Regions from separate parts of the Lysinibacillus sp. GW823-FHT06C08 genome, predicted to be linked through region 1. Evidence: predicted binding sites of a transcription regulator. Region 1 holds the regulator's gene; the other holds the start of a gene.

Evidence for each region. The regulator Rex, encoded in region 1, represses fermentation and respiration genes when NADH is low (regulators of the CRP and FNR family bind a similar motif). The targets are predictions, from matches to a motif close to TTGTGAAATATTTCACAA.
Region 2: a site for Rex is predicted at 1,121-1,138, ahead of AC1Q6O_RS19885 (cytochrome ubiquinol oxidase subunit I). Genes of this name have one in related genera too.

What each region holds. Positions count from the first base shown of each region.
Region 1 covers NZ_JBXAHN010000016.1:25,466-28,881, forward strand. Annotated here, with positions in the region: gene AC1Q6O_RS22205 (ABC-F family ATP-binding cassette domain-containing protein) at 1-849, opposite strand, end outside; gene AC1Q6O_RS22210 (redox-sensing transcriptional repressor Rex) at 1,094-1,729, shown strand; gene AC1Q6O_RS22215 (twin-arginine translocase TatA/TatE family subunit) at 1,895-2,080, shown strand; gene tatC (twin-arginine translocase subunit TatC) at 2,097-2,921, shown strand; gene AC1Q6O_RS22225 (CPBP family intramembrane glutamic endopeptidase) at 2,997-3,416, opposite strand, start outside.
Region 2 covers NZ_JBXAHN010000010.1:101,999-105,414, reverse strand. Annotated here, with positions in the region: gene AC1Q6O_RS19890 (diacylglycerol kinase) at 41-955, shown strand; gene AC1Q6O_RS19885 (cytochrome ubiquinol oxidase subunit I) at 1,387-2,733, shown strand; gene AC1Q6O_RS19880 (cytochrome d ubiquinol oxidase subunit II) at 2,730-3,416, shown strand, end outside.

The DNA.
Region 1 (3,416 bases):
ATTCTTTTGGATAAAATCCTCTAGCTTGGCCTTTTCGTCTTGCTGACGCTCAAAAAGTTTGACATCACGTTCATAGTTTTTAGCTTTTTCATCTAAATAAGCACTGTAGTTGCCTGTAAATTTTGTGACACGATGACGTGAAACTTCGTAGACAATGGAAACAACTTGGTCTAAGAAGTAGCGGTCATGGGAAACAATTAAAATAGCGCCCTCATAGTTCTTTAAATAAGATTCTAACCAAGATAATGTTTCAATATCTAAATGGTTCGTAGGCTCATCGAGAATTAGTAGGTCTGGTTTACTCAATAAAAGCTTAGCTAGTGCTAAGCGTGTGCGTTGTCCACCAGATAGTGAGCTAATAGGTTTATCATAGTCTTCCGGATAGAATTGCATGCCGTGAAGCACTGAGCGTATGTCCGATTCATATTGATAGCCGCCAGCATCCTTAAATGTATGCTGTAGTTGATCGTATTCCGACATAACTTTGGCATACAGAGTAGGATTTTCATAAACAGTAGGGTCTGCCATTTGCTGTTCGAGCGAGCGGAGTGTTTGTTCTTGAGCTAAAAGGGGTTCGAAAATGGTCATCATTTCATCCCAAATAGTTAACGTAGAATTTAATCCGGCATGTTGCTCTAAATAGCCAACCTGGATGCCCTTTGGAATAATGATATCCCCTGAGTCATAGGACATTTGACCAGCGATTATTTTTAATAAAGTAGATTTACCTGCACCGTTGCGCCCTACTAAGGCAACGCGATCACGGTGTTGAACTTCTAATTTCACACCACTTAAAATTTCATCTGCAAGAAAGGATTTAGTTAGTTGATTGACCTGTAAAACAATCATTCTTGACACCTCAATTCTACCTTAGTGTAATGGATGAACGATTTGCATGCAATGTCGGTGCTTTACTTATTCCGAGCAGTCATGTAAGATTGAAACGATTTCTTTTTAGTTAGCTGCGTACAAAGCGCCATTAACTAAAGAGAAATACGCTAGTGGATTGAAAAATGTTGTATATAGTTAAGGATAAATGTATTAAAATTAGTACAGTAAAATTGATTGAGTTTCATCTTAAGGAGGAGAAAGTTTGAAACAAGAATTAAAAATTCCACAAGCCACTACAAAAAGACTTCCTCTTTACTATCGATTTATTCAAAACTTTGCACAAGAAGGTATGGAACGTATTTCGTCGAAGGAACTGAGTGAAGCGATGAAAATAGATTCTGCAACCATTCGCCGTGACTTTTCTTATTTTGGTGCTCTTGGAAAGAAAGGCTATGGCTACGATGTACAGCATCTATTACAATTTTTTAGCCAGACGCTTGATCAACATGAAACAACAAAAGTAGCGTTAATTGGCGTGGGGAATTTAGGCAGTGCATTATTAAAATATAATTTTCAAAAAAACCACAACACTCATATTGTTGTAGCATTTGATTCGAAAGCGCCGAAGGATGGCAAAATGATTAGTAACATTCCTGTTTTTCATCCTGATTTGCTGGAAGAAAAGTATGCAGAATACGGGGCAGAGCTAGCTATTTTAACAGTATCACCACGCTCTGCGCAAAAAATGGCAGATCGTTTAGCGGCTATGAATGCAAAGGGAATTTTAAACTTTACGCCCGAGCGCTTAACGGTGCCAGATAGCATGCAGCTCTTAACCATTGATTTATCGGTAGAATTGCAAGCGCTTATTTATTTAATTCGGAATCAGGAAGTGTGAAAATTTTACATATTTTATAGTGGAGTTCACTGTTTCTGTCAAATAGTAATTTTAAATAAAACAAGGTAAAATCAGTGAGAGTGACGAAAAACTTTCACATATAATTAGTTAGCAAAATGGCGAAATATGCGTTAAAATGATGGATATAAAGAGGAGGTGGCTGTAATGGGCGGTATTGGTCCTATGAGCCTCATTATTATCGGAGTTGTCGCGTTACTAATTTTTGGTCCTAAAAAGTTACCAGAGCTTGGTAAAGCATTTGGTTCAACACTACGTGAATTCAAAAATGCTACTAAAGGTTTAGCCGACGAAGATGATGATGACAAGAAAAAGAAAGAACTAGATAAGTAAGTTAGGATGTTGAGGAATGAATCCAAAAGATCTAACTGTCATTGAGCATATAGAAGAATTAAGAAAACGGCTGTTCATTGTTGCCGTTTTCTTTGTTCTCGCTATGGCCGGCGCCTTTTTTGTCGCCAAGCCACTTGTTAAATATCTTCAAGCTACCGGAGCAAAATATAATATTGAGCTCCATGCATTTGACGTAGTAACACCACTAGCAATTTATATTCAAGTTGTTTTTTTAATTGCATTTATTCTTTCATCGCCAGTATTAATGTATCAATTGTGGTCATTTATTAGTCCAGGATTAAGGGAAGTAGAGCGAAGAGCAACCTTAAGCTATATACCATATTCATTTTTATTGTTTATCGCAGGGTTATCTTTTTCATACTTTTTATTATTCCCGTATGTCATCAAATTCATGATGAATTTATCAAATGATTTAGATATTAAGCAAACAATTGGAATACATGAGTATTTTACATTTTTATTTAAACTCACAATACCATTCGGTTTTCTATTCCAATTACCTATTGTAGTATTGTTCTTTTCACGGATAGGTATATTGAGTCCTGATCTACTAATTCGTATTCGTAAATATTCATACTTTGGTTTATTTGTATGTGCTGCTCTCATTGCACCACCTGAATTGGCGTCTCACTTAATGGTATCAGTACCCCTATTTATCCTGTATGAAATTAGTATTATGATATCTCGAGTTGGTTATAGGAAATATTTAAAATCAGAGGAAATTCGATTAAAAGAAGAGCAGGAAGCTGAGCAAAAACGCCAGATTGAAGAGGCTCTTGAGCAACAACGACGACAAATAGAAGAATTGAATAAACAGTAATAGATAAAGCTCGGTGCCTACATAAAGGCACCGAGCTTTTGTATTTTTGACAACTTTATAGAGCTTTACAAAAATTTATTGCATTTTTTCTAGTTCTTGAAGAAACTTTTGCAATGGTTCTGCATAGAATTGTACAAGTGTCACAAATCCATTCAGCATGACATGTGCAATAATGGAAGTCCAAATACGTTTTGTTTTGTGATATAAAAAGGCGAAGATCAAACCACAAATTGTATAAAGTAAAATATGGGAGAAGTCGAAGTGGATAATCGCAAAGAATATAGCACTTACTATTGCCGCCACCCAGAAGTTTGTTGTTTGGACAAGTGATCCAAATATAACTCTACGGAAGACGAACTCTTCTAAAATGGGACCAAATACAACGATCGCTAATATGGCAATAGGAGCTCCTTTAGCTATAGCGACAATATCAGCGGTATTTTGGGAGCCTCCTTCAATACCAAAAACCGCCATTTCAATAGCTGCTCCAATCAT
Region 2 (3,416 bases), on a different contig from region 1:
GTTGAATGAAATAGAATCTTATGAAGCAGGAAGGTATGTTATGAAACGAGCAAGAATCATTTATAATCCTACATCTGGACGCGAAGCGTTTAAGAAGCATCTACCAGAGGTGTTGGAAAAATTAGAAGTAGCAGGCTATGAAACATCCTGTCACGCAACAACCGGTGAAGGCGATGCAACACTTGCAGCAAAAGATGCAGTAGACCGTGGCTTTGATATAATCATCGCAGTTGGTGGAGATGGCACTTTAAATGAAGTTGTTTCAGGTGTAAGTCCATTTGAAAACCGTCCAAAAGTTGGTCTAATTCCAATGGGCACTACAAATGATTTTGCCCGTGCCGTGCATATCCCGCGAAATATTGATGAAGCGGTAGACATTATTATACAAGGCGATACATTGCCAGTGGATGTCGGTCTATTAAATGGCGAACGCTATTTCATCAACATTGCTGCTGGCGGACGGATTACGGAGCTAACATATGAAGTACCAAGTAAAATGAAAACAATGCTTGGGCAGTTAGCCTACTATTTAAAAGCAGTGGAAATGATTCCATCCATCAAAGCCTCCCATATGCGTATAGAATATGATGGGGAAGTGTTTGACGGGGATGCCATGATGTTCTTATGTGGTTTAACCAACTCTGTAGGAGGCTTTGAAAAACTTGCACCAGATGCAAGTATCAATGATGGATTCTTTACATTATTAGTGTTAAAGAAGGTTAGCCTACCTGAGTTTATTCAACTAGCGGCTATGGCATTAAGAGGCGAACATTTAAATGATGACCGTGTCATTTACAAAAAAGCGAGTGTTGTCAAAGTCACTACTGAAAACGAAGTACATCTTAATCTAGATGGTGAATATGGCGGAGACGCTCCAGCTACCTTTGAAAATTTAAAGCGTCATATCGAAATTTTTGTCCCTCTTGCTGATATTCGCGAAGAGGACCGTATATAATATATGAAAAGCTCATCTTCGTTTTAGCGAGGATGAGCTTTTTTGTATAAAGGAATCAGCATACTCTTGAAGAACACCAAAACGACTAAAAAGATAATAGACTAAAGCAAATAGCCCGCAGCGAAAAATTAAATATGTAGTAAGTCCAACCTTTAGAATTAGGGATTGTGAATGAATTAAGAAAAATGTTTGGCAAATGTGCGTATATTACATGAACAAATTTTGAAACCTTATTAATAGGCTGAAATTTCGGTCCATTATAAAGGTTTTTTTCGTTGTAATAGTGGAAAATGGGGTATGGATAAAGGAAAGGAAGTGTTGCTTTTGTATAAGTCACAGGAGAAGAAGCTTATTTGGCTAAGCTTTGGTGTTGCAATCATTATGCTACTTTCCATTCTTGGAAGAATATTTGGGAGCTAGGGGGCAATGAGATGATAAACGAATCAGCAGTCTATTGGAGTCGTGCATTAACTGAGTTAACTTTATCGTTCCACATCATTTATGCAACGATAGGAGTTGGTGTCCCGTTAATGATTATGATTGCTCAATGGACTGGGTATAAAAAGAATGATGAGCATTATATTTTAATGGCAAGACGTTGGGCACGTGGCTTCGTCATTACGGTTGCAGTGGGTGTTGTGACTGGAACTGCAATTGGCTTACAACTATCATTATTATGGCCCAACTTTATGCAACTAGCTGGTCAAACCATTGCATTACCACTTTTTTTGGAAACGTTTGCATTTTTCTTTGAAGCTATATTTTTGGGCATTTATTTATATACTTGGGACCGCTTCGATAGTCAGAAAAAGCATATGCTATTGTTAATTCCAGTTGCAGTAGGTGCATCGATGTCGGCTGTATTTATTACAATCGTGAATGCCTTTATGAATGCCCCGAGAGGTTTCGATATTGTCGACGGGAACCTTGTTAATATTCAACCCTTCTTAGCGATGTTTAACCCTGCTATGCCTACAAAGGTGGCGCATGTACTAGTAACAGCGTATATGACATCTGCATTTGTTCTAGCCGCTATAGCAGGATACCGAATGCTTAAAGGATCGAAACATGTATACCATAAAAAAGCATTACTGTTACTGATGAAAATTGGTTTAATTTTCTCCATTGCAGCAGCTGTGATTGGAGATTTCTCAGGAAAATACTTAGCGGAATATCAACCAGAAAAATTAGCTGCAGCGGAATGGCATTTTGAAACGGAAGGAAAGGCTTCTCTTGTTTTATTTGGCGTGCTAGATGGAGAAGAAGTGAAATATGCCATCAAAATTCCGTATGCTTTAAGCATTCTTGCACATTTTAATCCTAATGCAGAGGTAATTGGATTAGATCAATTCGAGGAAGAGGATCTACCACCACTCTATATTCATTATCTTTTTGATATTATGGTCTCCATAGGTATGTTTATGGTGCTAGTTTCATTACTGTATGTTGTAGGGAAAGCACGGGGCTGGCAGTTTATTCATTCACGCTGGTATCGATGGATCATTGTGGCGGGGGGGCCACTTTCTATCATTGCTATTGAAGCGGGCTGGTGGCTTGCTGAGGTTGGACGTCAACCATGGATTCTTTATGGCTTGATGCGAACTCCAGAAGGGGCCACAACGAGTGATCATGTGGATTTAATGCTGTTGTTGTTTGCAGGTGTATATGCAGTTTTAGCGGTAGGAAGCATTGTCGTCTTGGTGCGAATGTTTAAAAAGAATCCCATTGAGCGTGAGATTGAAGATCGCCACTCTGAAAAAGGCGGTGACATCCTATGACATTAGAGATTCTTGGTATTTCAGTATTGTGGATTTTCCTATTTGGCTATGTCATTGTCGCATCGATTGATTTCGGTGCAGGTTTCTTTAACGCCTATAGCCTACTGATTGGGAAGAATCATATTTTAACGAATATTATTAAACGATATTTATCGCCTGTTTGGGAAGTAACCAATGTCTTTTTGGTATTCTTCTTTGTAGGGATCGTAGGATTTTTCCCGCAAACTGCTTTTTACTATGGAACCATTTTACTTATACCAGTCAGCATTTCCCTTGTACTATTAGCCATTCGGGGTTCCTATTATGCCTTTGAATCGTATGGTACAAGAGGACATATTGGTTACACGCTGACCTATGGTGTAGCAGGTTTATTAATTCCTGCATCGTTGTCTGTTGTCTTTGCTATTGCTGGTGGAGGGTATGTGGATCTCGTTAACGGGCAGCCTGTTTTAAACTATTGGACTTTATATACGAGTCCATTTGCTTGGAGCATTGTGGTACTGAGTATTGCCGCTGTACTTTACATTTCCGCAGTATTCTTAACTTGGTATGCTCATAAAGCGAATGACATTGAAGCTACGAAGCTAATGAGAAAATATGCACTTTTATGGGCAGCTCCTTTGATGATCAGCGCATTAGGCATTATGTATGAGATGAAGTCCATTAATCCTGAAAGTTATAGT